Regions from separate parts of the Paeniglutamicibacter psychrophenolicus genome, predicted to be linked through region 4. Evidence: predicted binding sites of a transcription regulator. Region 4 holds the regulator's gene; each other region holds the start of a gene.
What was found. The regulator LexA, encoded in region 4, represses DNA repair genes until DNA is damaged. The targets are predictions, from matches to a motif close to TCGAACANNTGTTCGA.
Positions count from the first base shown of each region.

Region 1: the regulator LexA is predicted to act here: its motif matches at 3,419-3,434, upstream of JOF46_RS21005 (DUF222 domain-containing protein).
Region 2: the regulator LexA is predicted to act here: its motif matches at 3,292-3,307, upstream of JOF46_RS21820 (LexA family protein).
Region 3: the regulator LexA is predicted to act here: its motif matches at 3,606-3,621, upstream of JOF46_RS00665 (LexA family protein).

Region 1 covers NZ_JAGIOE010000001.1:4,668,850-4,675,931, reverse strand. The annotation lists gene JOF46_RS21015 (Gfo/Idh/MocA family oxidoreductase) at 1-906, shown strand, start outside; gene JOF46_RS21010 (sugar phosphate isomerase/epimerase family protein) at 964-1,836, shown strand; gene JOF46_RS21005 (DUF222 domain-containing protein) at 1,957-3,366, opposite strand; gene JOF46_RS21000 (VIT1/CCC1 transporter family protein) at 3,563-4,666, opposite strand; gene JOF46_RS20995 (hypothetical protein) at 4,908-5,180, opposite strand; SAM riboswitch class IV at 5,201-5,312, opposite strand; gene JOF46_RS20990 (DinB family protein) at 5,325-5,903, opposite strand; gene JOF46_RS20985 (sodium:solute symporter family protein) at 5,998-7,082, opposite strand, start outside.
Region 2 covers NZ_JAGIOE010000002.1:28,942-36,023, forward strand. The annotation lists gene JOF46_RS21805 (hypothetical protein) at 1-14, opposite strand, end outside; gene JOF46_RS21810 (coiled-coil domain-containing protein) at 284-1,363, opposite strand; gene JOF46_RS21815 (Y-family DNA polymerase) at 1,539-2,864, opposite strand; gene JOF46_RS21820 (LexA family protein) at 2,840-3,268, opposite strand; gene JOF46_RS21825 (DUF192 domain-containing protein) at 3,814-4,158, opposite strand; gene JOF46_RS21830 (ParB family protein) at 4,248-4,628, opposite strand; gene JOF46_RS21835 (ParA family protein) at 4,631-5,419, opposite strand; gene JOF46_RS21840 (DUF6573 family protein) at 5,792-6,181, opposite strand; gene JOF46_RS21845 (hypothetical protein) at 6,249-6,656, opposite strand; gene nrdH (glutaredoxin-like protein NrdH) at 6,718-6,957, opposite strand; gene JOF46_RS21855 (hypothetical protein) at 6,963-7,082, opposite strand, start outside.
Region 3 covers NZ_JAGIOE010000001.1:142,196-149,277, forward strand. The annotation lists gene JOF46_RS00645 (glycoside hydrolase family 3 N-terminal domain-containing protein) at 1-625, opposite strand, end outside; gene JOF46_RS00650 (hypothetical protein) at 1,137-1,517, shown strand; gene JOF46_RS00655 (Y-family DNA polymerase) at 1,514-2,788, opposite strand; gene JOF46_RS00660 (hypothetical protein) at 2,785-3,012, opposite strand; gene JOF46_RS00665 (LexA family protein) at 3,167-3,553, opposite strand; gene JOF46_RS00670 (cytochrome c biogenesis CcdA family protein) at 3,662-4,555, opposite strand; gene JOF46_RS00675 (DsbA family protein) at 4,574-5,317, opposite strand; gene JOF46_RS00680 (MerR family transcriptional regulator) at 5,559-6,389, opposite strand; gene JOF46_RS00685 (SH3 domain-containing protein) at 6,443-7,082, opposite strand, start outside.
Region 4 covers NZ_JAGIOE010000001.1:3,798,579-3,805,660, reverse strand. The annotation lists gene JOF46_RS17255 (ATP-dependent DNA helicase) at 1-1,463, shown strand, start outside; gene lexA (transcriptional repressor LexA) at 1,557-2,276, opposite strand; gene JOF46_RS17245 (LysM peptidoglycan-binding domain-containing protein) at 2,561-2,965, shown strand; gene JOF46_RS17240 (histidinol-phosphate transaminase) at 3,082-4,203, shown strand; gene hisB (imidazoleglycerol-phosphate dehydratase HisB) at 4,319-4,939, shown strand; gene hisH (imidazole glycerol phosphate synthase subunit HisH) at 4,940-5,575, shown strand; gene JOF46_RS17225 (hypothetical protein) at 5,579-5,737, shown strand; gene priA (bifunctional 1-(5-phosphoribosyl)-5-((5-phosphoribosylamino)methylideneamino)imidazole-4-carboxamide isomerase/phosphoribosylanthranilate isomerase PriA) at 5,806-6,549, shown strand; gene JOF46_RS17215 (aminoglycoside 3'-phosphotransferase) at 6,695-7,082, shown strand, end outside.

The DNA.
Region 1 (7,082 bases), 870 kb from region 4:
GCCGCCGACTACGCGCGCACCGTGGCCGAGGGCCTGGGCGCCAGCTTCTTCGACTCCGTCCAATCGATGATCGATTCGGGAGTGGACGCGCTGCTCATTGCCACGGGGACCATGACGCACCCGGACTTGATCCGGGCCGGCATCGCCGCGAACCTGCCGGTCTTCTGCGAAAAGCCGGTGGCCGGCGACGTGGAGGCCGCCCTGCCGCTGCTGGAGGAAATCGCAGCCGCCAACGGCCGGGTGCAGATCGGCCACCAGCGCCGCTTTGACGCGGGCTACCTGGACGCCAAGCGCCGCCTGGATGCCGGGGATATCGGGTGGATCCACTCGATGCGTGCCATCACCGGGGACATGTTCCCTCCTTCCCTTGAGTTCATTGCCTCTTCCGGCGGGCTCTTCCGCGACTGCTCGGTCCATGACTTCGATATCCTGCGGTGGCTCACCGGCAAGGAAATCGTCGAGGTCTACGCCAAGGGCTCGAACAACGGGGACCCGGGGATCGGAGCCGCCGGGGATGTGGACACCGCGCTGGCCGTGCTGACCTTTGAGGACGGGACGGTGGCCACCGCGATAGCCACCCGCTACAACGGGGCGGGCCACGACGTGCGCCTGGAGATCCAGGGGTCCAAGGACACCGTGGTGGTGGGCCTTGACGAGAAATCCGCCCTGCACTCGGCCGAGGAAGGCATCACCTTCCCCTCCGGCACCGCACACCAGACATTCATCGAGCGCTTCGACGGCGCCTACCGCGCCGAACTGGTGGCCTTCATCGAGTACGTCCTGGGGGAACGGGAAAACCCCTGCTCGCCATGGGACGCCGTGGCCGCATCTCGCGTTGCCGACGCTGCCCAGGAATCCCTGCTCACCGGGGTGCCGGTCTCCATTGCTCCGGTTCCTGCCGTCTAGGCTCCGCCCGCCCAACACCAATTACCACTCAACCGCCCGTTCTAAGGACTTCCATCCATGAGCACCACCATCGCCAACCAGCTCGCAGCCGCCCCGATTTCCTGGGGCGTATGCGAGGCCGCCGACTGGGGAGTGCAGCTAAGCCCAGAACAGGTCCTGGGGGACATGCGGGAACTTGGCATCAAGGCCACCGAATTCGGGCCGCTGGGCTTCCTGCCGACCGAACCCTCCGCCCGCGCCGCGCACCTCGAGGGGTACGGCATGAAAGCCGTGGGAGGCTTCCTGCCGGTTGTGCTCCACGACCAGGCCGTTGATCCGTTGCCGCTGGTCGAGGCTGAGTTGAAGGCGTTCTCCGTCGCAGGGGCATCGGTGCTGGTGCTGGCCGCCGACGCCGGGACCGGCGACTACGAGGCCCACCACGAAATGGACGAAAGCCAGTGGGAGGTGTTCGGGCGCAACCTCCAGGCAGTGGTGGACCTGGCCGCGGAAGCCGGGATCCTTGCCGTGTTGCACCCCCATGTGGGCACCATGGTCGAATCCGCAGCCAGCGTGCAACGCCTGCTGGAAACCACCGCGGCGCAGATCTGCCTGGACACCGGCCACTTGCTGGTCGGAGGCACCAACCCGCTGGACTTGGTGCGCCTGCACGCCTCGCGCGTGGGCATCGCCCACCTCAAGGACGTGCGCTCCGAGATTGCCGCCAAGGTGGCAAGCGGCGAGCTGGGATTCGTGCAGGCCGTCAAGAACGGCATGTTTGTTCCGTTGGGCCAGGGCGACTGCGAGATCGGACAGATTGTCGGCCTGCTCAAGGAAGCCGGATACAAGGGCTGGTATGTCATGGAACAGGATGCTGTGCTCGAATCGGCCTTTGACGGCGCCGCTGCCAAGACCGATGTCCGCGCGTCAATCGACTTCCTGCTGGGGTTGTAGGACGCCCGCCGACTGGTTGACGGTCTCCTGCACCCCCTGGGCGCATGGGTGTGCCGGGGATGCGTGGATGCATCCCCGGTGGTGCAAGGGTGTGGGTTTCCCGCGCGTTGCGGCGGGCGGCTATTTCCGCTGGGGTGGCCGGTTCATGCCGGTGCCGGGCCGCAGTGGCGGAGCCGTGGAGATATAGCTGTGGCCGCTGGGGGTGGTGATCTTGAAGGAGTGCCGGCCCTGACCGGACAGCGGTTCCTCGTGCCAGCCGGGCGCTTCCTTGGTCCGGTTGCACGTCTTGCATCGACCCGAGGCATTGTTCTCGGTGGTCTTGCCGTTGCGGCGCACCTGCACGATGTGGTCGAGTTCCTGGATGCGGCCGTTGCAATGCGGGGTGCGGCAGCGTTGGTCGCGGAGGCTGATGAAGCGCTTGAGGTTTCCGGCAAAGCGTCGGGCCGCGGAGTCCATGGCGACAAGCTTGCCGGTTTCCGGGGCGGCGTAGAGGCGCCGGTACCAGGTGTTCAGCGGGTGCTCGGGGTCGCCAGCCACCAGCGAGCGTGCCCTGGCGGCGCTGATGTAGCCGTGGCCCGGGATCAGTGCCGGCTCGTCGCTGTCCCCGGTAAGGCTCTCCGGCTCCATGATCAGGAACAGCGCCACGGGCCTGGAGCCGGTGGCCTTGGTGTCGGTAAGCGCTTCGAAGACGGTGTCAGCCGCGACCTGGGCATTGGTGCGCTCGTCCCCGGGCTCCCGGGGACGTTCCATTTCGCGGTTGAGCACCTGCAGGATGGGGATGCCCTGGTCCAGCGGAAATTCGCCGACGATCCGCACGGTGTTTTCATTCAGCTGGTAGCCGCTGGCATACCGCTTGTCGGCAGCGTCTTCTTCCTTCTTTTCGGCCGTTTCCGGTTCCAGGATGAGGGCCCAGTATTCGACCAAGTCACGCAGCGTCGCAATCCCTTCCACGAAGCAGGTGTGGGTGTCCTCCCACAGCAGGGAATCGAGCATTCTGCGGTTTTCGATCTTGAGGTTCCGGGTGCCGCTGATGACCACGTGTACCTGGTCCCAGGTCAAGATGCCCTGGCGAAGCCCCTGGTGGCAGCGGGGCAGGTCTTCGGCAAGGAGCCGGAAGTCGTTGGTGCGATTGGTCCCGCCCGTCGGGGACAGGTGCAGGGCCAGGGCAACGTCCCCGCTGGAGCCCCAGGCGGGGTTCTTCTCCCTGATCCCGGCGCGCTTCCGATCGGCAACCAGGCAGTCTTGGTAGGCGACACTGTGGTCGGCCTGCTTCGCCGTGGCGGCGCATTTCAAGGTCTCCAGGGCGCCAACTGCGGCCACCGCGTCATGGGTGCCGGTCAGCACCGGGGCCGCGTTCACGGCGGCGGCCAGGGACAGGATCCCCTCGGTGCCGGTGTGGGCCAGATGCTCGGCAACCAGTGCATCCATATCCGCACCGTCGGCCAGCAACGTTTCGTAGCCCAGGTCCTTCCCGGCTCCACCTGTGGCGGTGCCGGCTGAAGGGATGCCGCTCGATGACGTCGTTGCCATGTCTCCATTGTAGAACCGGGAATCGGGAAATGGAACAGTTTCTCAAGGAATTTAGAAAATATATTCGAGTCCTGTTGTGGACGATTTCTCCTCCGTACAAATGCCCCTTCGCTGGGCAACCGGGAGGAAAGGGCGCCGCCAGATCCCCGACCTTGGGGGATGGCAGCGCCCTGACATGGATTTTGCGGGGAAACCGCTAGGCCACGGATCCACCGAAGAGCAGCCCCAGGGCGTAGGTGACGCCCGCGGCGCCCAGGCCGATGGCCAGCTGGCGCAGCCCGCGCTTGGTCGGGGAAGCACCGGAGAGCAGGCCGACCACGCCCCCGGTGAGCAGCAGGGCGATGCCCACCAACAGCGCGGAGAGCATGATGGCAGGGGTTCCGCCCATGCCGAAGATGAACGGCAGGATCGGGATCACCGCGCCGGAGGCAAAGAAGCAGAACGACGAGGAGGCAGCTCCCATGGCCGAGCCGATTTCCTCGTGTTCCTGCGCCTCGGCGATGTCGGCCAGTTCGGGCTGAAGCGACAGCGAGGGGTTGCAGTCGCAGGAGTAGATGCCCATGCGTTCGGCGGCACGGTGGGCCGCGTCCTCGTCGCTCATGCCTCGGGCCTTGTAGACCAGCACCAGCTCGTTGGCGTCCAAATCCAGGTCCGGGGCGGCGGCCAGGGTCACCTGGGTGGGCTTGGACGCGGAGAGCAGCTCGCGCTGCGAGCGCACCGAGACGTACTCGCCGGCGGCCATCGACAGGGCGCCGGCGAGCAGTCCGGCAATGCCGGAAAAGAGCACCATCGAGGTGGCCACCCCGGTCGCGCCGATGCCCATGACCAGGGCGAGGTTCGAGACCAGGCCGTCGTTGGCGCCAAAGACCGCGGCGCGGAAGTTGCCCGAAAGCTGGTTGCGGCCCCGGGTGGCCAGGCCGCGCACGACCTCCTCGTGGACCAATTCGTCGGCGGCCATCTGGCGGCTGGCGTCGGTGTCCCCGGCATAGGGGGAGTTGCCCTCGGCGCGCTGGGCCAGGGCCAGCACGAAGACCGAGCCGAAGTGCCGGGCCAGGAAGCGGAGCATGGTGCGGCGGATCGAGGGGCTCATGGCCTTGCCGGCATGTTCGCCCAGCAGCGTGCGCCAGTGTTCCTCGTGGCGGGTTTCGGCCTCGGCCAGTCCCAGGAGGACCGCGCGTTCCTCGCCTTGGCGCTTGTTGGCCAGTTCGCGGTAGACCGCGCCCTCGGCGACTTCGTCGGCCAGGTACTTGCGCCAGCGTTTGATCTGGGCTGGGGTGGGGGTCGGCGCTTGCGGCGTCATGCTCTCATCCTCGTGTGGGCGTTCACGGCCTCGGGAGGCCATGCGATGGGGAGGCCCAGCGGGATTGTTTCTTGGGTGCGTTGGACCTCGGGCCACCAGTGTGTGGACCGAAGGTCTCGTTCGCCCGGACCAGGCGTTGCCGCCTCTGGCCCTGGGTGGATTGCCGGGTTACGACGTTGTAACCAGTATGTCGACGCACCGCTGTCCCGCCGCTGCCGGCGGGTCTGGGAACTACTCCCCTTCAACCCACGAGTGTAGCGTTCGGAAGGGTCCGGGAGAATTCGCTGAGGCTAAAAATCCGGGTCTGGCCAGTGGCGCAACCGGCCTTCGGGATGCGCACCACCAGTGCCCGGGCGTCGGGGTTCCAGCGCGGGGAGGCGACCGCGTTGGCCAGGTCCGCGGCGAGGGCTTCGGCCTCCGCGACGTGGAAGCGCAGCCAGGTGCCGTGGATGCGAAGTTCGAGGACCGAGCGGTGCACATCGAGCAGGGGCAGGACGGGGATGGAAGGTGCCATGGCGGGACGGGACGGCCTTTCGCTAGCTCTTGCCGGGGCCAAATGGACCGCGGCCGCTTCTTCATCCGAACCACCCATGAACCTGGGGTTGGTGCGCGTCTTAGTCGGAGCTTGCCGACGCGTCTCGTGAAGCTGGGTCCCACATTACCGCGATTCGGAGGCGCGCAGGATCTTTTCGTGTAGTTCGTTCCACGCAATGTCGTCATACGGCGGCATGTTGTCGTTGTCCCGGCGCATCCCGGTGGACCCGTCGATGAGCTCGCGCAGGATGTCGGCGTGCCCCGCATGGCGCGCGGTTTCCACGTTCATGTGCAGCATCAGCCGCCCGAGGGTGGTGTGGCGCCGTTCCCCGGGCCACCACGGAACGGTTGCCGGGGCGTCCAGGGACAGCGCGGCGATGTTGCGGTTCGCAGCCTCGATGGCCCGCCGGTAGAAGGCCAGGACCTCGGCGCACGGGACATCGGCCGAAACCCACATGTCCGCGCTGTCATCCGCATCGGCCTCCAGCGCCGCGTAGTGCTCGTCCGCGATGCTGAAGCCGAGGCATTGGACGAAGTATCCGTACTCCACGAACCCGAGGTGCTGGATCAGGCCCAGGATGCTGGTGCCCGTGGGCACCATGGGCCGTGTCAGCTCCTTGTCGCCGAGCCCCTCGGCCTTCCAGAGCATGGCTTGGCGGGAGTTGTTCAGGTACGTCGCCAGGTGGTCCTTGAAATCGTCCATGGGCCCAGCCTAGGAGCGCGGGGGCCGGTTGGGAATGGCCCCCTCCGGCGCGGTGCGCCAGAGGGGGCCATCGGTGGTGCGGTGCCGAAGGGACCTAGCGTCCGGAAACCTCGGAGAGGTCCACGCCCTCGGTGTCGCCCTGCCCGGCGACCCGCGCGTTCCAGTTGGTGATGACGGAGGGCTCGGTGGGCCGGGTCAGCAGCGAGACCACCACGTAGACCAGTGCCGAGGCGACAAGGCCGAAGTAGATCGGCTCGTTGGCGTAGATGCCGTCGAAGCGGTTCTCCGCCTGGATCTCCAGGGTGATCATGGTGCCCAGCGTGACGATGGTTCCGGCGGCCATGGAGGCGGCGGCGCCCAACCCGTTGCCGCGCTTCCAGATGAGCCCGCCGATGATGGCCACCAGCAGGCCGCCGACCAGGATGTCGTAGGCGATGGTCAGGGCCGCGACCACGTCGGAGACCATGATGGCCAGCACGATGGCGACCACGCCCAGCAGCAACACCCAGATGCGGTTGGCGCGCACGTCGTGCTCCGGGTTCTCGTTGGTGTTCACGTGCATCTGCTTGCCGAACCAGCTGGCCACGAACGGGGTGACGTCGGTGCGGGCAACGGTGGCCGCGGCAATCAGCGCGCCCGAGGCGGTGGACATCATCGCGGCGACGGCCGCGGCCAGCACCAGTCCGCCGATCGCGACGGGCAAAAGCTGGGTGGCAACCTCGGCGTAGACGACGTCCTTGCCGAGGTTGGCCACGTCGATCTCCGGAAGGGCGACGCGGGCGGCCAAGCCGATGACCGCGCCCGCTGCGCCGTAGAGCACGCAGTAGATGCCGGCGGTGGTGCCGCCCCAGCGGGCCACGGTCGGGGTCTTGGCGGTGAAGACGCGCTGCCAGATGTCCTGGCCGATGAGCAGGCCCAGGGTGTAGACCACGAAGTAGGTGATGATGGTCTGGACGCCGATGCCGTCCCAGGTGAAGAACTCGGCGCCGACGCGCTCACGGATCCCGGACATGCCGCCGGCTGCGTTCAATGCGAAGGGAAGCATCAGGAAGAAGATGCCCACGGTCTTGATGACGAACTGCACCTGGTCGGCCAGGGTGATCGACCACATGCCGCCGATGGTGGAGTAGATGACCACGATGACCCCGCCAATGGCGATGGCCATCCAGCGTTCCCAGC
Region 2 (7,082 bases), on a different contig from region 4:
TCTTCCATACCCATGGGCCCATCCTCCACGGCAAGGCCGCCTTCCACAACGGCAAGTGCTCCTGCCGACAGCGCGTCCCTCCCCCGCGGCATTCCAATGAGCCGGTGATCGCTGTGTCCACCCCGAGGTGATCTGACATCACCATGCAAACCTCCCACACCACCCCGAAGACACAACGGTGCACGTTTCCGCGGAAGCACTCTCCTGCTTCCCCTCCAGCGGGCGCCGCCGACGGCACGCAGGCCCTGGTCGTGGGCTGCCCGGCCGGGGGCAGCCCCGCAGGCTAGGCCTTGCCTTCTTCTCGCGGCGTGACGCCGGGGCGTTCCCGGGCCGGTTCCTCCCGGGCCTGGGCCAGTTCCTCGCGGAGCTGGTCGACCTGCCGGCCGAAGGTCTCGCGCAGGTCCTTGACGCGTTGTTCCCCGTGCTCACGCTCCCGGTCGACATCGGTCCTGGCGGCGTCCCGCTCGGCAGTCAGGGCCGCCACGCGGCTGCGCATCTCTCCGGCAGCCTCGCGGGCAGCGTCATACTCAGCCCGGAGACTTTCCAGCTGCGTACGGGCTTCGGCGGCCGCGGCTTCCTCCCGGTCTGCACGCACTGCTTCCAGCTCCGCCCGCTGCGCCGCCCCCGTGGCCCGTTGGTCGGCTTCGTTCCGCGCGTTTTCCTCGGACTCGACCCGGGTCAGTGCCTCATCCCGGTCCTGCTCGGCCCGCTCGAGCTGTACCCGGACGGATTCGAGCTCGGCCTGCAGCCCGGCGTTCTCTGCCTGCGCCCGGTCCCGCTCGGCGGCCGCAGCAACCTGGGTGTCAGCCAGTTCCGCGGCAAGCTGTTCTGCCCTGGCCCGGCCGGCGTCCAGTTCCTCTCGGACCCCGGAGAGTTCCTGTGCAGTCTGCTCGCCGGCACGGGTGGCTTCCTCGGCCGCCGCGTCGGCTTCCTCCTTTTGGGCCTCGGCCCGGCGCTGGGCCTGCTCCGCCCGGGTGGCGCGCGCATTCGCGGCGGCGACCTGTTCGGCCGCCTCGCTGGAGACCGACTCGATCTGCGCCTCCGCCGCCTCGGGGTCCCCCACGGTGCGCAGCTCCTCCAGCAGCACGGTGAGCTGCTGTCCCAGGTGCTCGATCATGCCGCTAACCTGGCCGGTGATCTCGCTGGCCCGCTGGCGGGCCGAGTCGACCGGCCGCGCCTCGGCCGCCCGGGTGGCCGCATCATTGACCTGCTGGCGGGCCCTCCAGGCGGAGGCGCGGTTGTGGGTGGGGTCGTCGCAGTATTCCGGTGGCCGGCCGGTGCTGGCTTCCGGTGCCTCCGGCGGGCGTTGGCAGCCCGGGAACCGGCAGGTGCGTTTTTCGACGGTGGCAGGGTTTTCGCTCATGGGTCAAGTCTAAAACGTTTCGTTTGAAAACGGAAGACGTAACGGAACAAAAGACGAAAGACATAAGACGAAGGATAATCTGGAAGGCCTCCTTGTCGTCGACAAACGGTTAGGTGCCCCGACCAGCGGGCAGATGACAGCCCAGTGCTGCACCAAGGATTCAACGGAGATGGGCTCAGCTGGCGTACACGGTCAGCAGCTCGTCCCAGTGGGTGGTGTAGCGCGGTGACATCATTTCCCGGCGCATCGTCCATTCGGGGCCGGTCTTCATGCCCGCCAGGCCGAGCCCGACAGCGTTCACTCCGTGGTGCTGTTTGATCTTCTGGATCAGCGGACCGATGTCCCTGGCCTCGTGCCGGTTCACGAATGGTTCGAAGGTCTCTTGGGCGCCGGTCGGGCGGACGTCGGTCACCACGATTCCGGCTCGGGCGTACTTCACCCCGTCCAGGATCTTGGGCAGCAGCGCCTTGGCAGCCCGGGTCAGCAGCAGCGGGTCCGCGGTCGGCCCGGGAAGGGCGACGGTCACGGCGGGCTGGTGGTTGTCCTGGGTGTTGTAGTAACTGGTCATGGCCCAGGCAGAAAGCACCTTGGCCTGCCGCTGGTGCTTGTGCAGGCGGGCGGAGGCCTGTTGGGCGTAGATCCCCAGGACCTGCTCCATGCCGTGGGCGTCGGTGATGGGTGTGGAGAAGGAGCGGCTGAAGATCAGCTGGTCCTTGATTTCGTATTCTTCCTCCAGGGGGATGCAGGGGGTTCCGCGCAGCTCCAGGACGGTGCGCATCATGACGATGGAGAAGCGGTTGCGCAGCATCACCGCGTCGGCGTCGCGCAGGTCTTTCATGGTCCGGATCCCCAGGCCCATCAGCCGCTTGGCCAGGCGGGGGCCGATGCCCCAGATTTCCACCGTGGGCAGCCGGCCCAGGAGTTGTTCGCGGTCTTCCTCGGTGACGGCTTCCCATACGCAGACCCCGCCCAGGTGGGGGTTCTTCTTGGCGGCCTTGTTGGCCAGCTTGGCCAGGGTTTTTGTCTTGGCGATCCCCACGCAGACCGGCAGTCCGAGGTGGTCCATCACGTCCTGCTTCATGCGCCGGGCCAGGGCCTGGAGTTCAGGCAGCGTCCCGCGGACGCCCAGGAATGCCTCGTCGATGCTGTAGACCTCGACCCAGGCCGAGTGCCGGCCCAGCAGTTGCATGGTTCGGGCCGAGAGATCCCCGTAGAGCTCGTAGTTGCTGGATTTGGCGACCAGCCCCATCCGTTCTGCGGTGGGGGCGAGCTTGAACCAGGGGGCGCCCATGTCGATTCCCAGGGCCTTGGCTTCGTCCGACCGGGCGACGGCGCAGCCGTCGTTGTTGGACAGGACGATCACCGGCCGGCCGATCAGCCTCGGGTCAAAGGCCCGCTCGCAACTGACGTAGAAGCTGTTCACATCCACATGGGCGATGTACTCCTCCGGGGAGGGTTCCCGTGGAGGGCAAAGGTTCAGGCCAGAAGCTGGTGCAGACATGTTTCGGCAACTCCCCACACGGTGAGGGATGCCAGCTCCCCCACCACCAGATCCGGATACTGAGGGTTTTCCGCCTGCAGGACCACGCCCCGCGGGGTCAGGCGCAGTCGCTTGACGGTCATTTCCCCGTCCAGGACCGCCACCACGATCGAGCCGTCCACCGGCTTCCGGGCACGGTTGACGATCAGCTCGTCCCCGTCCGAGATGCCGGCACCCTCCATGGAACAGCCCGAGACCCGCACGATGAAGGTGCTCGTGGTGTCGTGGATCAAATGCTCACTGAGGTTGATCGTGCCGTCGAAGTAGTCCTGTGCCGGCGAGGGATACCCCGCCGCGACCGCGGTTTGGGCCACCAGAAGCGGGACCGAAGTGCCGCCCACTTCGAGAGAACGTATGTACTGAATAGTCACTTTACGACCTAAATTTATGGAACACATATTCACCTCAAGGATACGCCCGCCACCCACAGTTTGATCCTTTCCACTCCTGTGGGGTTCAACCCAGGGGAATGATCGATGCTCCGCGATGAGCGATCATTGCGCGGGCCTGCATGGGGTGCGATGAGGTGACACCGGGCCAGATACGTGAGAGGACGCCCACCAGGGGCGTCCTCTCACTTTCATAACTAGCCGTGCACGCGTGAGGCTAATACTCGTCGGCTTGCCGCGCTTCTACGATGTCGCGGTCAATCTTTTCGTGCCATCGGCTGTGCTTGCCCTTGTCGTTTTGCAGTGTCTGCGCTCCACATGTTGAGCAGCCAACAGTGTCGGCCATGGGTTCCCCTATCTTGCGTGAGCGCGCAGAAGCCCGCCGAGGCCGATCGCCTCGGTTTCGCTGGTCGCTCCCTGCCCAATGTCCCCTACCGGCTTGCAGGAAGCTATCCCCACCCTGCTCGCTGGGAGTGCCCCTCTTGCCACCCACAAGCCAGGGGTGAAGATCCTCTCAGGTTCTATCGGTCCACTCTTGTGCCGGGTTGCACGTGTGCAAAGACCCCGGCTCCGGCTTCTAGGATGGTGTCTATTTCTCCGGGCGAGGGCGTGCGTTGGCACTCCGACTCAATATCGGAGACGCACGGATTGAGTGTGTCAACGCGCAGCACTCTGCCGTCCCGGATCCAGACCACATCGAGCGGGATCTGCACACCAAACATCCACACTTCGGTGTTCTGCGGCTCCCCCAGCTCAAAGAGCATGCCTTGGTCCGCCAGGAGGTCCACACGGCCGCTTAGACCTTTTTGCTGTCGCTCAGGGGTATTGGCCAGCTCGGCGGAAACTGTGATCCCGTCAATGCTCACGTCCGTTCGCGCCGGAGCGCACGAAGTCAGCAAGCCGATAGCAACGAGTGCTGTCAGCGTTGCCCTCGATTTCCGCCGTATGGCCACGCTTACTCCAACGGGCGGCCGAGCCGGCCGGTTCGTGGTGCTGCGCCCTGGAACGGCTTGCCGTCATTGTATTTGGCTTCCAACCGCTCAATCTCACGCATGACCACAGCTGCGTGGAAGTCGCTGAACGTCTGGTACCCCTCCAGATGTCCTACCTGCTGGAAGCCGCCGCGAACACGCTCTGCGTCTTCCGCGTCCTGGTAATACGCGACCTTCGTTTTGGCGGCCTTCTTCTTGAACACAGGCACCGAAGCTGGCTTGCTGGCCGTGGTTCGCGCGGGAGCCGTGGCCTCTGCAGGTGTTTCGGCCGGCTTCGCTGGCGCAGCTGTCACTGGAGAGCTTCCTGCGAGGGAAGATTTCAGGGGCGCGGGGCGCTTGACCATTGCTAGTTTCCTTTCGGGAGGGTGCGAATATATCCCGCGTAGATTGCGGCGAGGTCATCGGCGTCGCCTCCCCATTCATCGAGTCCCAGGGCTGCCTCCATAGAGTCACTGATGGGTGCTCGCTTGGGTACTGGGGGTTCAAGCACCGGAACACCGCGTGCCTCGGCTGCTTCCCCGATTTGTCCGGCCCAGTGGGCGCCGCCGAGAGTACGGGCCTCGTGCTGGTTGACCATGAATCCGGCGATCTTCAAGCCGGCGTTGTAGTGGGCGCGTACCAGGTCAATGGTGGAGAGTAGCTTGCTGATTCCGTTGGCACTGAAAAGCTTCGAATGCGTGATGATCACTACGCTGTCAGCGGCCGTCAGGCTGTTGATCGTCAGCTGGTCGAGCGAGGGTGCACAATCGATCAGAATCAGGTCGTAATCCTCGCGCACGGCCTCGAGCGCGTTCTTTAGCCGAGATTCGCGTCCTGCTCCCGCTAAAACGAGTTCATCACGGACCACTCCGAGGGTTTCCCCCGTGGTCGGGACAACGTTCAGGCCATCCCAGATCCCGTTCACGCTCACCTCTTCGAGGGTCGCGGTTGAGCGGTCGCTCAGTGCGTCCGCGAGTCCCGCCTGATCCTCATCGACTCCCCCGCCCAGAACCGTAGTGACGTTGCCCTGGGGGTCGGCGTCAACGACAAGCACTCTCATCCCGGCGAGCACCGCAGCGCGCGCCAAGTGAAAGGTGGTCGTCGTCTTGCCGACGCCGCCCTTCTGGTTGCATAGGGCAAAAATTGTTGCGGTCACGATGGCCTCCGTCTGTTATGCCAATTCTATAATACTTCTATTATCCCCAATGGAACTATTGGGTATTGATGGGGCAGGATCTTCCCGCACCCTCAATGTCAGTCACTCTGCTTCCGCAACACCACAGCCGGTCTTGCTCTCGGTGGCACGCTGGCCCCGCAGTCTCACCGCAATTTCCCCTGCCCGCACCTCGCGCTGAATGCGCGACTCCCAGCTCACGGTCGTTCACAATGACACTTGCGAGCATTAGGTTCAGGTGTCGTTCTCTCGGCGCTTTGGGCTGCCAGCCCGGTTTCCTACTCGACTAATGTAGCTCACTCTTCACGCCCTGTGTCCCTAATGGGGCCAATAGTACTAATGGGGATAAAGATTTTAGTCCTCGTCGGTGCACATGATCGTGATGACCGGTTCCGCTTGGTCTCCCCGGCCAATGACCAGGTGGAGCGTGAACAGTTCATCATCACACCAGGCACTCGGACACTCGGTGTTTGGTATGCGGTAGATGTCGAATGGCACCCGGCGAAAGACGCCGGCGCGGCCAGCGGCGACCCCGGCCAAATAGAGCACGTCCCACAGTCGACCCGCCTCATCCTGCAGTTCGGGATTCGCGTCATTCCATGCGACGGCATACGCCCAGGCACTGCGCGTAAGGGCGACACTGACAGGGAGCCTGGCGCCTCTGGCCGTTTCCGTTACATCGATAAGCAGGCCATCTTCAAGTGCCTCTGCTCGGGTGTAGGCGTGAATTGCACTGTCAGGCATTCCTGGCTCCTTTCAGCGAGGCCATTATCACTAATAGTACTATTAGGGATAATGGCGGGATGTTGTTCTATTGGGCGGAATTGTCGGCGTCGCACCTCCGGAACCACTGCCTATGATTCGCGTCGAGGCGGGCCCCGAAGGTACGGATACCTTCTGCCAGGTCGATTCTCTTGTCCGTGGCGGCCTTGTTGATCTGGTCGAGTGCCAGGCCGATGGGGAGCCAGGTGAAGCCGTAAGAAAAATGGACGTCAACACTGCCGTCCTCGTTGGCAATTGAACCGACGCCCTCCCCGTTCACCACGGCACCATTGCCTCGGTCTACGGCAATGAGCATTTGGGGGAGTGGGCCATGTGAAAGCTGCCCGGCATCTGCGTCCGGGTGCAGCGCGGTGAACACTTCGCGAGCAGCTGTCAGCAGGATTTCCTTATCAAGCTTGATTCCGATGGCTCCGGTGGGGCGTGCTGTGCGGTGCATGTCATCTCCTTCGTTTCGTCATTAGTACTATTGTATCTAATAGTACTATTTGATACAAGGTCTAGACCCTTTTTGCCAACTCGGAAATCATGTCAGGGCGGAATCCTGACCAGTGGTTCTGATCATCCACGACCACGACGGGGGCCTGGCCATAACCCAGTTCATCAGTGACATATTCGAGTGCCGCGGGAACCTGGGTGAGGTCAACGACTCGATAGGGGATCTTGGCACTGTCCAGTGCCCGATAGGTGGCTGTGCATTGGACGCAACTGGGCTTGCTGTAAACGGTGATCTCTCCCATGGGTCTCAGTACTCCTCAAGTTCTTGGAGGCGGCGCCAGAATCGGGACTCGCAATTCTCGAGAATCAGGCTGGACGTTCGAACCGTGTAGTCGCCGTCCTCTGGGCTATCGCCCGGAAGGATCGT
Region 3 (7,082 bases), 3.7 Mb from region 4:
AGCCATCACGCCGGGTGGTCTTGGTGTCGGTGACGTTCCTGGCGGTATCGGTGTTCTTGGTGACGCGTCCGAGCCCCGGGAAGTGCTTGATGACCGGGTCCACGCCCGCGGCCAGCATCCCCGAGGAAAAAGCCCGCGTTGCCGCCGAAACCGTTGCCGGGTCGTACCCGTATTCGCGCTTCCAGTAGCCGATGGGCGCGTTCGACGGAGCGAAGGACGCAGAGGGGACGGTGTCGGCCACCGGGGCGAGATTGACGTTGACCCCGGCGGCGGCCAGTTGCCCGCCCCAGACCTCGGCACGCTCGCGCAGGGTCGCGGTGGCCCAGCTGCCCTGGACCAGCGCCGTGGGCAGGGTGGAGAAGCCGCTGCCCTTCAGGACCTGGACATAGCCTCCCTCCTGGTCGGTGGCCACGAACGCGTCGACGTCCACCGACAACGCCTTCGCGATGGTTGACTCGACCCGTTGGACCGCGCCGGCCGTGGCCCCGGTTCCCGCACTGCTGCGGCCCTTGAGGAAGAAGTTCCCCAACTCGTGGGCGGCAATGGTGGACCTGTCGGCGGCGCTGCTGCCCGTTGCCGGGACACCCACCATCAAGACCTGCCCGATTCGCTCCTTCAGGCTCATGGCGGCCAGCGTCTTTTCGGCCGGGTCTTGCTGCGCGGTCGGGGCGGGTTTGTCGCTGTGCGTCGGCGTTGCGCTGGGTTCGTGGCTCGGTGTCGCCGACGGCGACTGGCTGGCGGACGACGGGCTCGAAGGCGGTGCCGAGGTAACCGATGGTGCAGGTGTGCCCGAGGATTGGGTCGGGGCGGGGTTTGAGCTCGTTGCGCTTGGCGGCGCGGGTGCCGGGGTCGGAGCGCAGCCGGCCAGGACCATGCTGGGTAGAACCAACAGGGGAAGGACCACCCGATGCCCAAAAATCCTTGCTCGCGAATTGTTCATGGTCCACAGCCTCTTTTCTCCACCACATCCAGCGTGCCAGAGATTCGGCCGCCCGGAAGCCAATGGAACCAAAAACGTGACCTGTGGATTTGTTGCCCATCGTGCCATGGCGCCTTGGCCCGCGCGGTCGCAGGACCGGCGGAATCTGTCGGCGGGCGCGCATAGGCTGGGCACAGGACTATTGAAGGAGGATCCCATGGCATCGGAAGGTCCCTTTGGCACCGAAATGGTTCCCGGGGTCTGGACCATGCCGTCGCGCGGCATCGAGTGGTGCGACTGCGGGCGACACCATGTGCTGGACCGGGACATCGTGTTCGGTTTCGCCCAGGACCTGGTTGAAGACCCGGATTGGATGACGCACGACGAGGTCGTCGACACCGCCATGGACCTGTGGAACTACGTGTCGGTTTGCGAGTTCTTCCTGCTGGGCATCCGGCGCTCGGCGAGCGCCGTGAACGGCGGGCCGGCACCCAGGTACAGCTTTGAACGCGGCCTGGAAATCGTGGCGTATTTTTCCAAGACCTGGCAGGGGTGCCCGGAGGAAATCTGTTCCCCGTCGCGCGACCGCGAGGATTAGGCCTTCACCACCGGGATGTCGGCCCAATCGGTGGTGAACTTGGGCGAGGAGTAGTCCCGCTTCATCGACCATCCCGGTTCCACGGCCAGTCCGCCCGAGCCGAGCCCAATGGACTTGTTCCCGAATTTCGCCTTGACCGCGCCCAGCACGTCCCCGACGTGCGTTTCGGCCATTTCCTCTTCAAAGATCCCGAAGGCTGCCTGCCCTGGCTCCGGCTGCAAGCCGGAAAGCACCACCCCGCCGCGGACGTACGAGGCCCCGGGGTGCATGATTTCACGCATGGCCCCGACCGCCAGGCGGGTGAGCAGGATCGGGTCCTGGGTGGGCGAGGGCAATTTGAGCGTGATCGAGGGAAACGAGGCCTCCCCGGAGGCAAAGCGGCTGGTTCCCGCGGTGACGGTCAGCAGCGTGGCCCACAGTCCGTCGGACATCAGCCTGGCGGCCCCGCGCTGCGCATAGATGGACATGACCTCGACCATGTCCTCGATGGTTGTCACCGGGTTGGAGAAGGACCGCGAGTACATGATCTGTTGCTTGTCTGCCCGTTCCTCGTTGTGGGGAATGCACGGGGTCCCATTCAGTTCCAGGACCGTGCGTTGGAGCACCACCGAGAACTTCTTCCGGATCTCGGTCACGTCGGCCGCCTTGAGGTCGGCGATGGTGGAGATGCCCATGCCCGACAGCCTTGCTCCGGTGCGGGCCCCGACACCCCACAGGTCGGTGACGGGAACCCTGGACTGGATGTCCCCAACCACTTGCGGGTCCATGGAATCCATGGAGCACACACCGTCCAGGTGCGCGTTGCGCTTGGCGACGTGGTTGGCGAACTTGGCCAGGGTCTTGGTCGGTGCCACGCCCACGCAGACCGGGACCCCGACGCTGCGTCCAACGGCGGAACGGATGCGAGTGGCCAGTTCACCGAGTTGCCCGGGGTTGCCTTGGACGCCGATGAAGGACTCGTCGATGGAGTAGACCTCCTGCCAGGTGCCAAAGCGCGAGAGCACCTCCATGACCCGGGCGCTCATATCCCCATAAAGTTCGTAATTGCTCGAGCGCACGGCCATGCCGTGGCTTTGGATGAACTGCTTGACCTTGAAGAAGGGTGCGCCGGTGGTGATCCCCAGGTCCTTGGCCTCCTGCGAGCGCGCCACCACGCAGCCGTCGTTGTTGGACAGCACGACCACGGGCCTGCCGATGAGCTTCGGGTCGAAGACCCGTTCGCAGGACACGTAGAAGTTGTTCACGTCCACCAGCGCAATCCGCTCCGTCATGGCGTCTCCGAGCGGTGCAACCGCACACCGAAGGCCGGGGACTCGCAAGGCAACGACACCGCCCCCTGCGGGAGCGGGGCTTCCCGGATGTCGTTTCGACGGGTGGGCAGAATCGGGCGGCCATCGACCGTTGGCAGGAACGGATTTTTCACGGTCGTTTCTTTATAGACTTCTAAATTCTTTATACAAGAATCAAGCCCCTCTGCCAGGGCTTCGATGACCATGCCACCAGCCAAGAACTGCCATGGAGGCCGCCTCCATCTCCAAGAGCTTCTCTGGGTGAAGCGTGGGAGCCGCCCTGCCCCCAGGCACGAAAAGCGACCAAGAAATCTCGGGGATCCCCCTTTCACGGGGGAACAATTCAAGGGGAATGCACCGCTACACATGGTGCAGGCACCGGGTGACGACGCCCCAGATGGTGGTTTCCTCGGTGATCGCCTCGGCCTGCTCAACCGGTTGCTCGTCGCTGGACAGGACCATGGCGCCCCGGCGGGACACGAGCCGGCGGATGACCAGTTCCCCGTCCTGGACCGCGATGACCACCGAGCCGTCGCGCGGGGCCACTGCGCGGTCCACGATGACCTCGTCGCCGTGGCTGATCCCGGAAGATGCCATCGAGTTGCCCGAGACCCGCATGAGGAAGGTCGAGGTCCGGTCCCTGATCAGCAGGCGGTTCAAGTCGATCCCGCCGCCGTAGTAGTCCCGTGCCGGGGAAGGGAAGCCCATGGCTTCGACCGCGCCGACCGGCCCCTGGGATTCCGGCATCGGGGCGGGTGGCTGCGGCAGGTCCATTCCAAACATGAGCCCCCGACTTTCATAGAACATAGATTCGATGTCAAGCCTACCAGCGGAGGCCGCGGGTGCGGGGTCCGGCTACCGTTCTTTGAAGACGTTCCCTTCCCGCGGCGCCTCGCGGGCCGCGGAGGTTCTCGATGTTCCCGAAGGCGCATTGCCGCCGGTGCGGCGCACGGCCGCGCGGAGCCACCAGAACAGCAGCAAGGCGCCGACCAAGGCGGTCCAGGCCCATGATGGAACCACCGCGTCGAGTTGCCGTCCCAGGTTTTCCATCGCAGCAATCATGCTCGAGGGCAACAGCTCAGGGACGGCCGCCATGCCGTTGGTGAAGATCATGAGCCACCCAACGGCCGCGGTGACTGCTCCCATCAGCAGCGAGGTCGTGTGCAGGCGCAGCCTACCCACCTTGAGCAGTCGACCCCTCATCCAACCCACCGAGCGGTGGCCGAGCCTGCGGATCGCCATCGCAATGAGCATGATCGGAAGGACCATCCCCACACCGTAGAGCCCCAGCAGCGTCCCTCCGCGGGCCGGGCTCGCGGAGGTCAGCGCCAACGTGAGGATCGCGCCCAGCACCGGGCCGGTGCAGAACCCCGCCACCCCGGATACCGCGCCCAGGGCAAAGGTACCGGCCAACGAACCGGCCACGGGCCGGGGCTTGCCCGCAAGGAACCGGGCGAAATCGATGCCGCCGCCGAATGCCGTCAACACGCCCAGGGCAATGAGCACCCACCCGGCGCCGGCGAGCAATAGCCCGCGGTCCAGGACGATGGTTCCACCCAGCCACCCCAGTCCCAGGCCGAGCGGGACCAGGGTGAGGAGCAAGCCGGCCAGGAAGACAGCGCCCAGGCTCAGCAACCTGGCACGTGAGGTGGAGATGGTGGCAAAGAGCGCGGGCAGCAGCAATGCGTTGCAGGGGCTGAAAACCCCGAGCATTCCGCCGATCAGTGCGTATCCGAGCCCGATGTCCATCGGTTTCCCAGCCCGGCCCTAGCGGGCCAGTTCCTCGTCGATGGTTTGGACGAAGACTTCCAGCGGTTGGGCACCGATCAACGGGCGGCCATTGACGATGAAGGTCGGGGTTCCGGTGACGCCCAGGGCGCCGGCCTCGTCGTGGTTCTTCTGCACCAGGGCCGCGGTGTCGGCGTGCGCCGCGTCCGCGGTGAACTGCTTGGCATCAACCCCGATGCGCTCGGCCAGTGCCGCGATGCCCTTGGCGGAGTAGTCGGCGTCCTTGGCGGTGGCCCCCTTGGCGAAGATCGCGTCGTGGAATTCCTGGTACTTGCCCTGTTTGCCGGCCGCAACGGCAAGCTCGGCGCTTTGCCGCGAGTTTTCGCCGAAGAACATGATGTCGCGGTACTCGATGCGCAGTTGTCCCCCGGCGACATACTTCTCCAGGATGGTCGGCAACGATTCGGAGGCCCACTTGGCGCAGTAGCCGCATTGGTAGTCGGAATAGGTCACCATGACAACCGGTGCATCGAGTTCGCCGACCGCAGTGGGGTCATTGGCATCGCGTCGTTCCACGTTGATCCGTTGCTGGGTCTCCGAGGGTGCTGCCTGGCTCGGGCTCGGGCTTTCCTGCGTCGCCGCGGCCGCCGGCGATGCGGCGGTTTCACCGGGTGCGGCAATTTGCAGGCCAATCACGATGCCCAATCCGAGGGCCACCGGAATCGGGAGAATCCAGAACCACGGCAGTTTCGCCTTGGTTGGTGTTGCAGGGGATTCCGTCATGTCCGAGACACTGGTTCCTTCCCGGTTGGGCCCTCGTACCCCCGTGACGCTTCGGCGTCCCCAAGGAGATGGGAAGGCCAGTTGGTGCGGAGGCTGGGCGGGGGGGTGTTTTCCTCCCTTGAACGTATCGAAGTGAAGTGCACTTGGCGAATTGGCGTCGGGACGCCACCACGGAAGCCGGCACCCCTGCATGCGGCCCGCCGCGGTCGCTCCCCCTGCATCGAGCGGCCTTGGCCTGCTCCTACGCGTAGGGCCAGGCCACCGTCATATCCGCCGGATCGTCGGCCCACGGCAGCACATGCCAGATTTCGTGCGGTGGTCCCACCGAGGTCGCGCCGGCTTCCTCGACCCAGCTGCAGGCCTGGTCATAGGCCGCCAGGATCGCCGGGAAGGCCGTCTCGGCCCCGGAGACCCGGATGCTGGCGTAGCGGCCTCCGGCCAGCCGGTAGCTGCGCACCGGTGCGTCGTTGGTGCCGGCGGCGCCGGCAGCGAGCCTGTCCACCGGAAGGCAAACTTCCAGCGGCCCGTCGGAGTCCGGGGTGATTTCCTGGTGGAAGATGCCAAACGGGTCGCCGGTGACGGCCAGCCCTTCGGCATCGGCGAAGGCCTGCAGTTGTTCCAGGCTCTGCTTCATCCCGGTGTCAAGGCCGTCGACGAAGGCGTGCAGCATGATGGAGATCAGGTGTCTCTCTGGTTCCAGCACGGTAGTGACGTTATCCATGTCCTGTCCTTTGAGGTGCGCCCGCACGGCGGCGAGCAGGGTGGAAGTCGATTCGGTGTTGTTCCGGACGGCGGATTCGTAGGCGGCCAGCTGCTCCAGTGCGCCTTCGGGGTCCGCCGAGCCAAGGGCCAGCAACGTGGAGATGCCCTCGAGCGGCATCGACGCCGCGCGCAACATCGCGATCATGCGGCCCCGGCTGCGTTGGTCCGGATCGTAATAGCGGTATCCGGTGAATCGGTCCACGGATACCGGCACCAAAAGCCCACGGTCGCCATAAAGCCGCAGGGCCTTGGGTGAGAGCATGGTCGCCTGAGCAAAGGCGCCGATGCTTAAGAGCTTTTCGTGGTTCATGGCTTCAGTCTTTTCCTTGGCCCTGGGTCAAGGTCAACCGCCATGGGCCATGGTTATTTATTGGCCCGGGCAGAGGAGATTTCCGCGTGGATGTGATCCATGTGCAAGGTGGTCGCGTTCCATCCGCGCGAGGATTCCAGGTGCTTGCCCCAGCCGCCGGTCGAGTACGGTCCCCACTGGCCGTCCTCGGCCAGCCAGAGCTTGTCCCGCCAGATCAGGTAGCTGATCCCCAGCCGTTCGTGGTTTTCCACCAGGTACTCGGCGATCCGGTCCCCGGCCTTGATGCCGGCGGCCGAGGAATAGTCCTTGATCATGAAGTCCGCGGCCAGCCCCGAGCTGTGCCCGATGGATCCGGCGCGCGAGCCGCCGACGCTGCTGATGCCGGCCCCGAAACGCTCCTGCACGTCCTTGATCATGGCCCGGGTCATGGGCTGCAGTTCCTTCGGCGCCCGGTATTCGACGCTGCTCAGCAGCGTGTTCTTGATCCAGCCAGTGCCCTTCGAGGTCTTGACCTGCGACCATCCGTCGGAGGACTTCAGGTAGGCCATTTTTTCGTTTGCGGGCAGGATCCCCAGGGAGCTGAAGGAGGTCGAGGGTCCGGTGCGGACGTTTGCGGCGTAGGCGGTCCAGCGATACGAGGTGGAGTTGTTGTTCGGTTCGCTGGTGGCCAGCGACGAGCTCGGGATCCAGCCC
Region 4 (7,082 bases):
GCGACAAGGCCTGGCGCCAGGTTTCGGTCAGCGCGATGGACTGCCTGGGATCCCAAAAATGCCCCATGGCCTCCGAATGCTTCAGCGAACTGGCCCGTGCCCGCGCGGCCAACGCCGACGTCGTGATCACCAACCATGCGATGCTGGCCGTCTCGGCCTTCGAGGGACTGGCCGTGCTGCCGGACTTCGACACCGTCATCATCGACGAGGCCCACGAGCTGCAGGACCGCGTGACCTCCTCGGTGACCCGGCCCCTGTCGGTGGCCATGGTCCAGACCGCCGCCTCGGCGGCGCGCAAGCACTGCTCGGTCAGCGTTGACTCGCTGAACCAGGGTGCCAAGGCGCTGCAGCGCGCCCTGGAGGGCGTCCCCACCGGGCTCATGGCCCGCGGGTTGAACGAGGACCAGCAGGCGGCGATCAACCAGATCGCCGAGGCAGCACGCGTGGTGCTGTCCGATTCAAAGCCCGAGGCCAACGCCCCCGCCGACGGCGGACGCCAGATGGCCCGCTCGCAGGTCATGTACCTGGTGGAGCAGTGCAGCAAGATGCTTGAAATGACCGAGGAGCGGGAAGTCATCTGGGCCTCGCGCCCCGGGCACTTCAGCCCGGGGGAGGGCTACGTCCAACCCGACGAGTCCAGCCAGCCGACGCTGAATGTCGCCCCGCTCTCGGTCGCCGGCAAGTTGCGCGAGGGGCTCTTTGACGGCCGCACGGTGATCCTCACCAGCGCAACCCTGGCCATCGGTGCCGCCTTCGAACCCGTGGCGGGCACCCTCGGGCTCGTGGGCGAGGGGGCGCCGACCTGGAACGGTGTGGACGTGGGAAGCCCCTTCGACTATCCCAGGCAAGGCATCTTGTACGTTGCCAAGCACCTGCCCAAGCCCGGGCGCCAGATGTCCCAGGAAACCCTGTCCGAGATCGAGGACCTGATCAAGGCCTCCGGTGGCGGGGCGCTGGCGCTGTTCACCTCGCGCCGCGCCGCGGAGGAAGCCGCGGAGATCCTGCGGGCACGCCTGGACATCCCGATCCTGTGCCAGGGCGAATCCAGCATGAAGGCCCTGGTGGACCAGTTCTCCGCCGAACCCGACACCTGCCTCTTTGGCACGATGACGCTCTGGCAGGGCGTGGACGTGCCGGGCAACGCCTGCCGGCTGGTCATCATCGACAAGATCCCGTTCCCGCGGCCCGATGACCCGCTGTCCTCGGCCCGCAGCCGCGACGTGGCCAAGCACGGCGGCAACGGCTTCATGGCAGTGGCCGCGAGCCACGCCGCGGTGCGCCTGGCCCAGGGCGCGGGTCGACTGATCCGTTCGGTCAACGACAAGGGCGTGGTGGCAGTGCTGGACTCGCGCCTGGCCACCGAGCGCTACGGCACGTTCCTGCGTGCCTCGCTGCCACCCCTGTGGGCCACGCCCGACAAGGCGACGGTGATTTCCGCGCTCGAGCGCCTGAGCGAAGGCTAGAAAATCCTGGCCCGTGGGATCACGGGAAACACCTGAGGACCGGTCATTTGACCGGTCCTCAGGTGTTTGCGGGGGATGTGTGTTGGTGCGGGCCTAGACCGAACGCATGACCGATACGACCTTGCCCATGACGGTTGCGGCGTCACCGAGGATGGGTTCGTAGCGGGAGTTCTGCGGCAGCAGCCAGGTGTGCCCGTCGCGCTGCCGGAAGGTCTTCACCGTGGCTTCGTCCTCGAGCAGGGCCGCGACGATGTCGCCGTTGTTGGCGGTCTGCTGGCGGCGGACCACCACCCAGTCGCCGTCGCAAATGGCGGCGTCGATCATCGAGTCCCCGCTGACCTTCAGCATGAAGAGCTCGCCGTGTCCCACCAGTTGGCGCGGCAGGGCGAAGACGTCCTCGACCGCCTGGTCGGCCAGGATCGGACCGCCGGCGGCAATGCGCCCCACCAGGGGCACCATGGCGGTGTCCGCGGAGGTGGTCAGCTCCGAGACGCTCATCCCGTTGGCAGCCTTCAGGTCTGCCTGGCCCTCCACCACTTCGAGCTTGCTCTCGCTCTTGAGCTGCAGGGGAAGCAGGATCTCCATGGCCCGCGGACGGCGCGGGTCCCGGCGGATGTAGCCGAGCTTCTCGAGCTGGCTGAGCTGGTGGGTCACGCTTGAAAGGCTCGCCAGTCCCACGGCGTCCCCGATTTCCCGCATCGATGGCGGGTAGCCATTGGTGCTCACGGACCGCTGGATGGTCTCAAGAACCTTCTTCTGACGGATGGTCAGGCTCTTCGCGTCGCGTCGAGGGGTTCGTTGTTCGGTAGTCATTGTCAGTGCCTCATCCCGATCGTCGCCGGTTGCCCGCGCGTGCCGCAAATTGTCGGTGTGGACTGATGTAGTCAATACATCGCTCCACAACCCCCATCTTAGTAGACAAAGACACTACTTTCAAAGATTTGTTCGAACTGATCTGGACACGTGTCGTCCAAAGGTGCTAGAAATAAGATGCGCACTACGAACACACGTTCGAAAGATGCGTTCGAATAACCGTCATCTGTTCGAATGGGCCACCGGGCCTGTCCGGCAAATGAATACAGAGGAAAGGCAAAGACATGGCAAACACTGCTTTCTCGGCCCCGCTCCACCTTGTAATATCCGAGGACTACACCCCGGCGCCGCAATCCGCACTGGCTTCGCAGCCCGCGCTGGCGCCCCTGCGACTCACGCGCCGCGGAAAATTCGTGCTGATTGCACTTCCCATCTTCCTGGTCAGCGCGGCGGTGCTCATGCTCCTGGGCCTGTTCCAGTCCCCGGCCAACGCCTCGGACGACACCCCGCTGGGCGTGGAGGCCGTCACCGTCACCGTCATCGAGGGCGACACCTTGTGGGGGATTGCCCGGGAGTTCGCCCCGCAGCTCGAGCCCCGCGAAGCCGTTCGGCGGATCGGCGACATGAACAACCTCAACAGCTCCGTGCTGCACCCGGGTGCCGAACTCTTCGTCCCCACCGGAAGCTAGGGCCAATGCCCTTGGGCGCGCAGATCGATGCCGCGCCCGATCATTGCTAACCGTTTATTACCCGTGGCACCGGTGAAGATTCCAAGGTCACCGCGCCGCCGCCGTAGACTTGAGCCGTGAATGAACGGCTAAATCGCCTGGCAAATCTGCCCCTGCGAGAGAATCTTCAAGGTCTTGAACCTTACGGCGCACCCCAAATCGACGTACCCATCCAGTTGAACGTCAACGAAAACACCCATCCGCTTCCCGCGGAAGTGCACCGGGCCATCGTCGAAGAAGTCTCCGCAGCAGCCGTGGGACTGAACCGCTACCCGGACCGCGAGTTCACCGAATTGCGCGAACGCCTCGCCGCCTACCTGGGCCACGGACTGGACGCCGACAACGTCTGGGCGGCCAACGGATCCAACGAGGTCCTCCAGCAGATCCTGCAGGCCTTCGGCGGGCCCGGGCGCACGGTGATGGGTTTCCCTCCCACCTACTCGATGTACCCGCTGCTGGCCTCCGGGACCGACACCACCTACCTGGCCGGCGTCCGCTCGGCGGACTACGGGCTTTCGGCCATCGACGCCGCGGCGCAGGTCCGCGAGGCCGCGCCGAACATTGTCATCCTGTGCTCGCCGAACAACCCGACCGGCACCGCGCTGGGCCTGGATGTCGTCGAGGCCGTCTACGAGGCGGGCAAGGCCAGCAACGCCATCGTGATCGTCGACGAGGCGTACGCGGAATTCGCCCACACCGGGACGCTTTCGGCGCTTTCCCTGCTGCCGGGCCGCGAACGCCTCATCGTTTCGCGGACCATGTCCAAGGCGTTCGCCCTGGCCGGCGCCCGTCTCGGCTACCTGGCCGCAGCTCCGGAGGTCGCCGACGCGATCCGCCTGGTGCGGCTGCCGTACCACCTCTCGGCTGTCACGCAGGCAACGGCGAATGCCGCACTCAAGCACGCGGACATCCTGCTGGCCAACGTGGAGGCCATCAAGGTCCAGCGAGACCGCATCGTCAACGAGCTCACCCGGATGGGGCTGCACCCCGCCTCCAGCGATTCCAACTTCGTGTTCTTCGGGGGAGTCAAGGACACCAAGGCCATCTGGAACGGGCTGCTCGAGGCCGGGGTGATCATCCGCGACGTGGGGATTCCCGGCCACCTGCGGGTCACCGCGGGCACCGAGGACGAAACCACCGCCTTCCTTGTCCGCCTCGAGGAACTGCTCGATCAGGGTCCTCACACGCTCTCAAGCTAAACTTGGGGTAGGTGGCAATGGTGCCGGACGACGGGCCTTGGCCCTTCTTCCGATAGTGCATCGGTGTTCCGCCGCCCCACATCCTCGTCTCACCGCCTGATCTAAAGGAATGTGCATGTCTGCCGAAAAACTCACGGGTCGTCGCGCTCGCCTCGAACGCATCACCAGCGAGTCCTCCGTCTTTGTCGAACTCGATCTGGACGGCACCGGCCGCTCCGAAATCAGCACCGGCGTACCGTTCTACGACCACATGCTGACGGCACTGTCGAAGCATTCGCTCATCGACCTCACCGTGCGTGCCACCGGCGACATCGACATCGATGTGCACCACACCGTCGAGGACACCGCGATCACCATCGGCGAGGTGCTGCGCACCGCGCTGGGCAGCAAGGCAGGCATCCGCCGCTTCGGCACCGCCTACGCGCCGCTGGACGAGGCCCTGGCCCGCGCCGTGGTCGACATCTCCGGGCGCCCCTACCTGGTCCACGGCGGCGAGCCGGCCGGCCAGGAATACCACCTGATCGGTGGGCACTTCACCGGTTCGATGACCCGCCACGTGTTCGAGTCGCTGACCTTCCACGCGCAGATCTGCGCCCACATCGAGGTCATCTCGGGCCGCGACCCGCACCACATCGTCGAGGCCCAGTTCAAGGCCCTGGCCCGCGCGCTGCGCGAGGCCGTGGAAATCGACCCCCGCATCGGCGACGCCATCCCGTCCACCAAGGGTGCGCTGTAGATGGCGGCCAAGACCGTCACGGTCCTGGACTACGGGTCCGGCAATGTCCGTTCCGCCGTCCGGGCACTTGAGGCTGCCGGAGCGCAGGTCAAGCTCTCGGCCAAGCCCGAGGACATCCTCGAATGCGACGGGCTTTTCGTTCCAGGCGTCGGCGCGTTTGCCGCGGTCATGCAGGCGCTCAAGGACGTCGGTGCGATCCGCTGGATCGGACGGCGCATTGCCGGCGGCCGGCCGGTGCTCGGTGTCTGCGTCGGACACCAGGTCTTCTTCGACGAGGGCGTTGAGCACGGGATCCGCACCCCCGGATTGGGCGAATGGCCCGGCACCGTGGAGCTGCTCAAGGCCCCGGTCATCCCGCACATGGGATGGAACACCGTCACCCCTCCGGCCGGCAGCAAGCTGTTCGCCGGGATCGAAAACGAACGCTTCTACTTCGTGCACTCCTACGCGGTGCAGGAATGGAACTTCGAGGTCGCCCAGCCCAAGATGACCCCGCCGCAGGTCACCTGGGCCGAACACGGGGTCCCCTTCATCGCCGGCATCGAAAACGGGCCGCTGTGCGCCCTGCAATTCCACCCGGAGAAGTCCGGGGAAGCCGGGGCAAGATTGCTGCGCAACTGGTTGGAGAGCCTGTAGACCATGCTCATCTGGTCAGTTGTACTCATGGGCGTCGCCGGGATCCTCGCCGGCGGCGCGCTCTCCCTGCGCCAGCAACGTGCGCACCTCTCCTGGATCATCGCGGTCTGGGCGCTGGCCGGGCTTTCGCTCTTCGCCGCCTACCGCCTCACCCTGCTTTAGCCAACGGCCCACCTGCCGGCACCGCACCCCTGCCCCGGCACCGCCGACACCGAACCTAAGGATCGAACATGTCCGAGAACCAAAACAACATCCTTGAGCTGCTGCCCGCCGTCGACGTGGTGAACGGCCAGGCCGTGCGCCTGGTCCAGGGCGAGGCCGGCTCCGAGACCAGCTACGGCGACCCGCTCGAAAACGCCCTGGCCTGGCAGGAAGCCGGCGCCGAATGGGTGCACCTGGTTGACCTGGATGCTGCCTTCGACCGTGGCGCCAACACCGAACTGCTGGGCCGCATCGCCAAGGAACTGACCATCAAGGTCGAGCTCTCCGGCGGCATCCGCGACGACGAATCCCTCGAACGCGCCCTCGAATTCGGTGCCACCCGCGTGAACCTGGGCACCGCGGCCCTGGAAAACCCGGAATGGACCGCCCGCGCCATTGCCCGCCACGGCGACAAGATCGCCGTCGGCCTGGACGTGCGCGGCACCGTGCTTTCGGGCCGCGGCTGGACCAAGGAAGGCGGCGACATCTGGGACGTGCTCGCCCGCCTGGAAGACGCAGGCTGCGCCCGCTACGTGGTCACCGACGTGACCAAGGACGGAACGCTGCGCGGACCGAACGTGGAACTGCTGGCCGAGATGTGTAAGCGCACCTCCAAGCCGGTCATCGCCTCCGGCGGCATCTCCAGCCTCGAGGACCTGCGCGTGCTGCGCGGGCTGGTCCCGGCCGGCGTCGAGGGCGCGATCGTGGGCAAGGCCCTGTACGCGGGCAAGTTCACCATGGCCGAGGCCCTGGACGTGGCAGGCCGCCGCTAGGTCTCCGGCGCCGGCCACCTGGGCGGCGCACGGCAAGTGAAGTGAAAAGGGTGAAGTCCAACGGGCTTCACCCTTTTCCCGTCCCCGCCTGTGTTTCGGCGGATTCGGCTCGCGAAGCCGGGCGGGGATCGGGCATGCTGGGAGAATGAGTCTTCGACCTCCCCTTGCCTTCATCCCCGCCGAGACCGGCACAATTCCCGCCTCCGTCTCCCGGATGGCCGGGGACCAAGACAGCGAGGCGGTCTGGATCAACCAGGCCGGCGGTACGACCTACCGGATCGGGGCCGGCACCGCCACCGACAGGTACCTCAAGTACGCCCCGAGGGGCACCGCGGACCCCGATTTCGCCGCGGAGGCCCTGCGGCTTCGCTGGGCATCCGAGCATGCCCGCGTGCCGGAGGTGATCCAGGTCGGCAGCGACGAATCGGGAAGCTGGCTGCTCACCGCCGCCCTGCCGGGGGAATCCGCGGTGTCCGGGACCTGGATGAAACGCCCCGAGCTCGCCGCCCGTGCCCTGGGCGCGGGACTCCGGA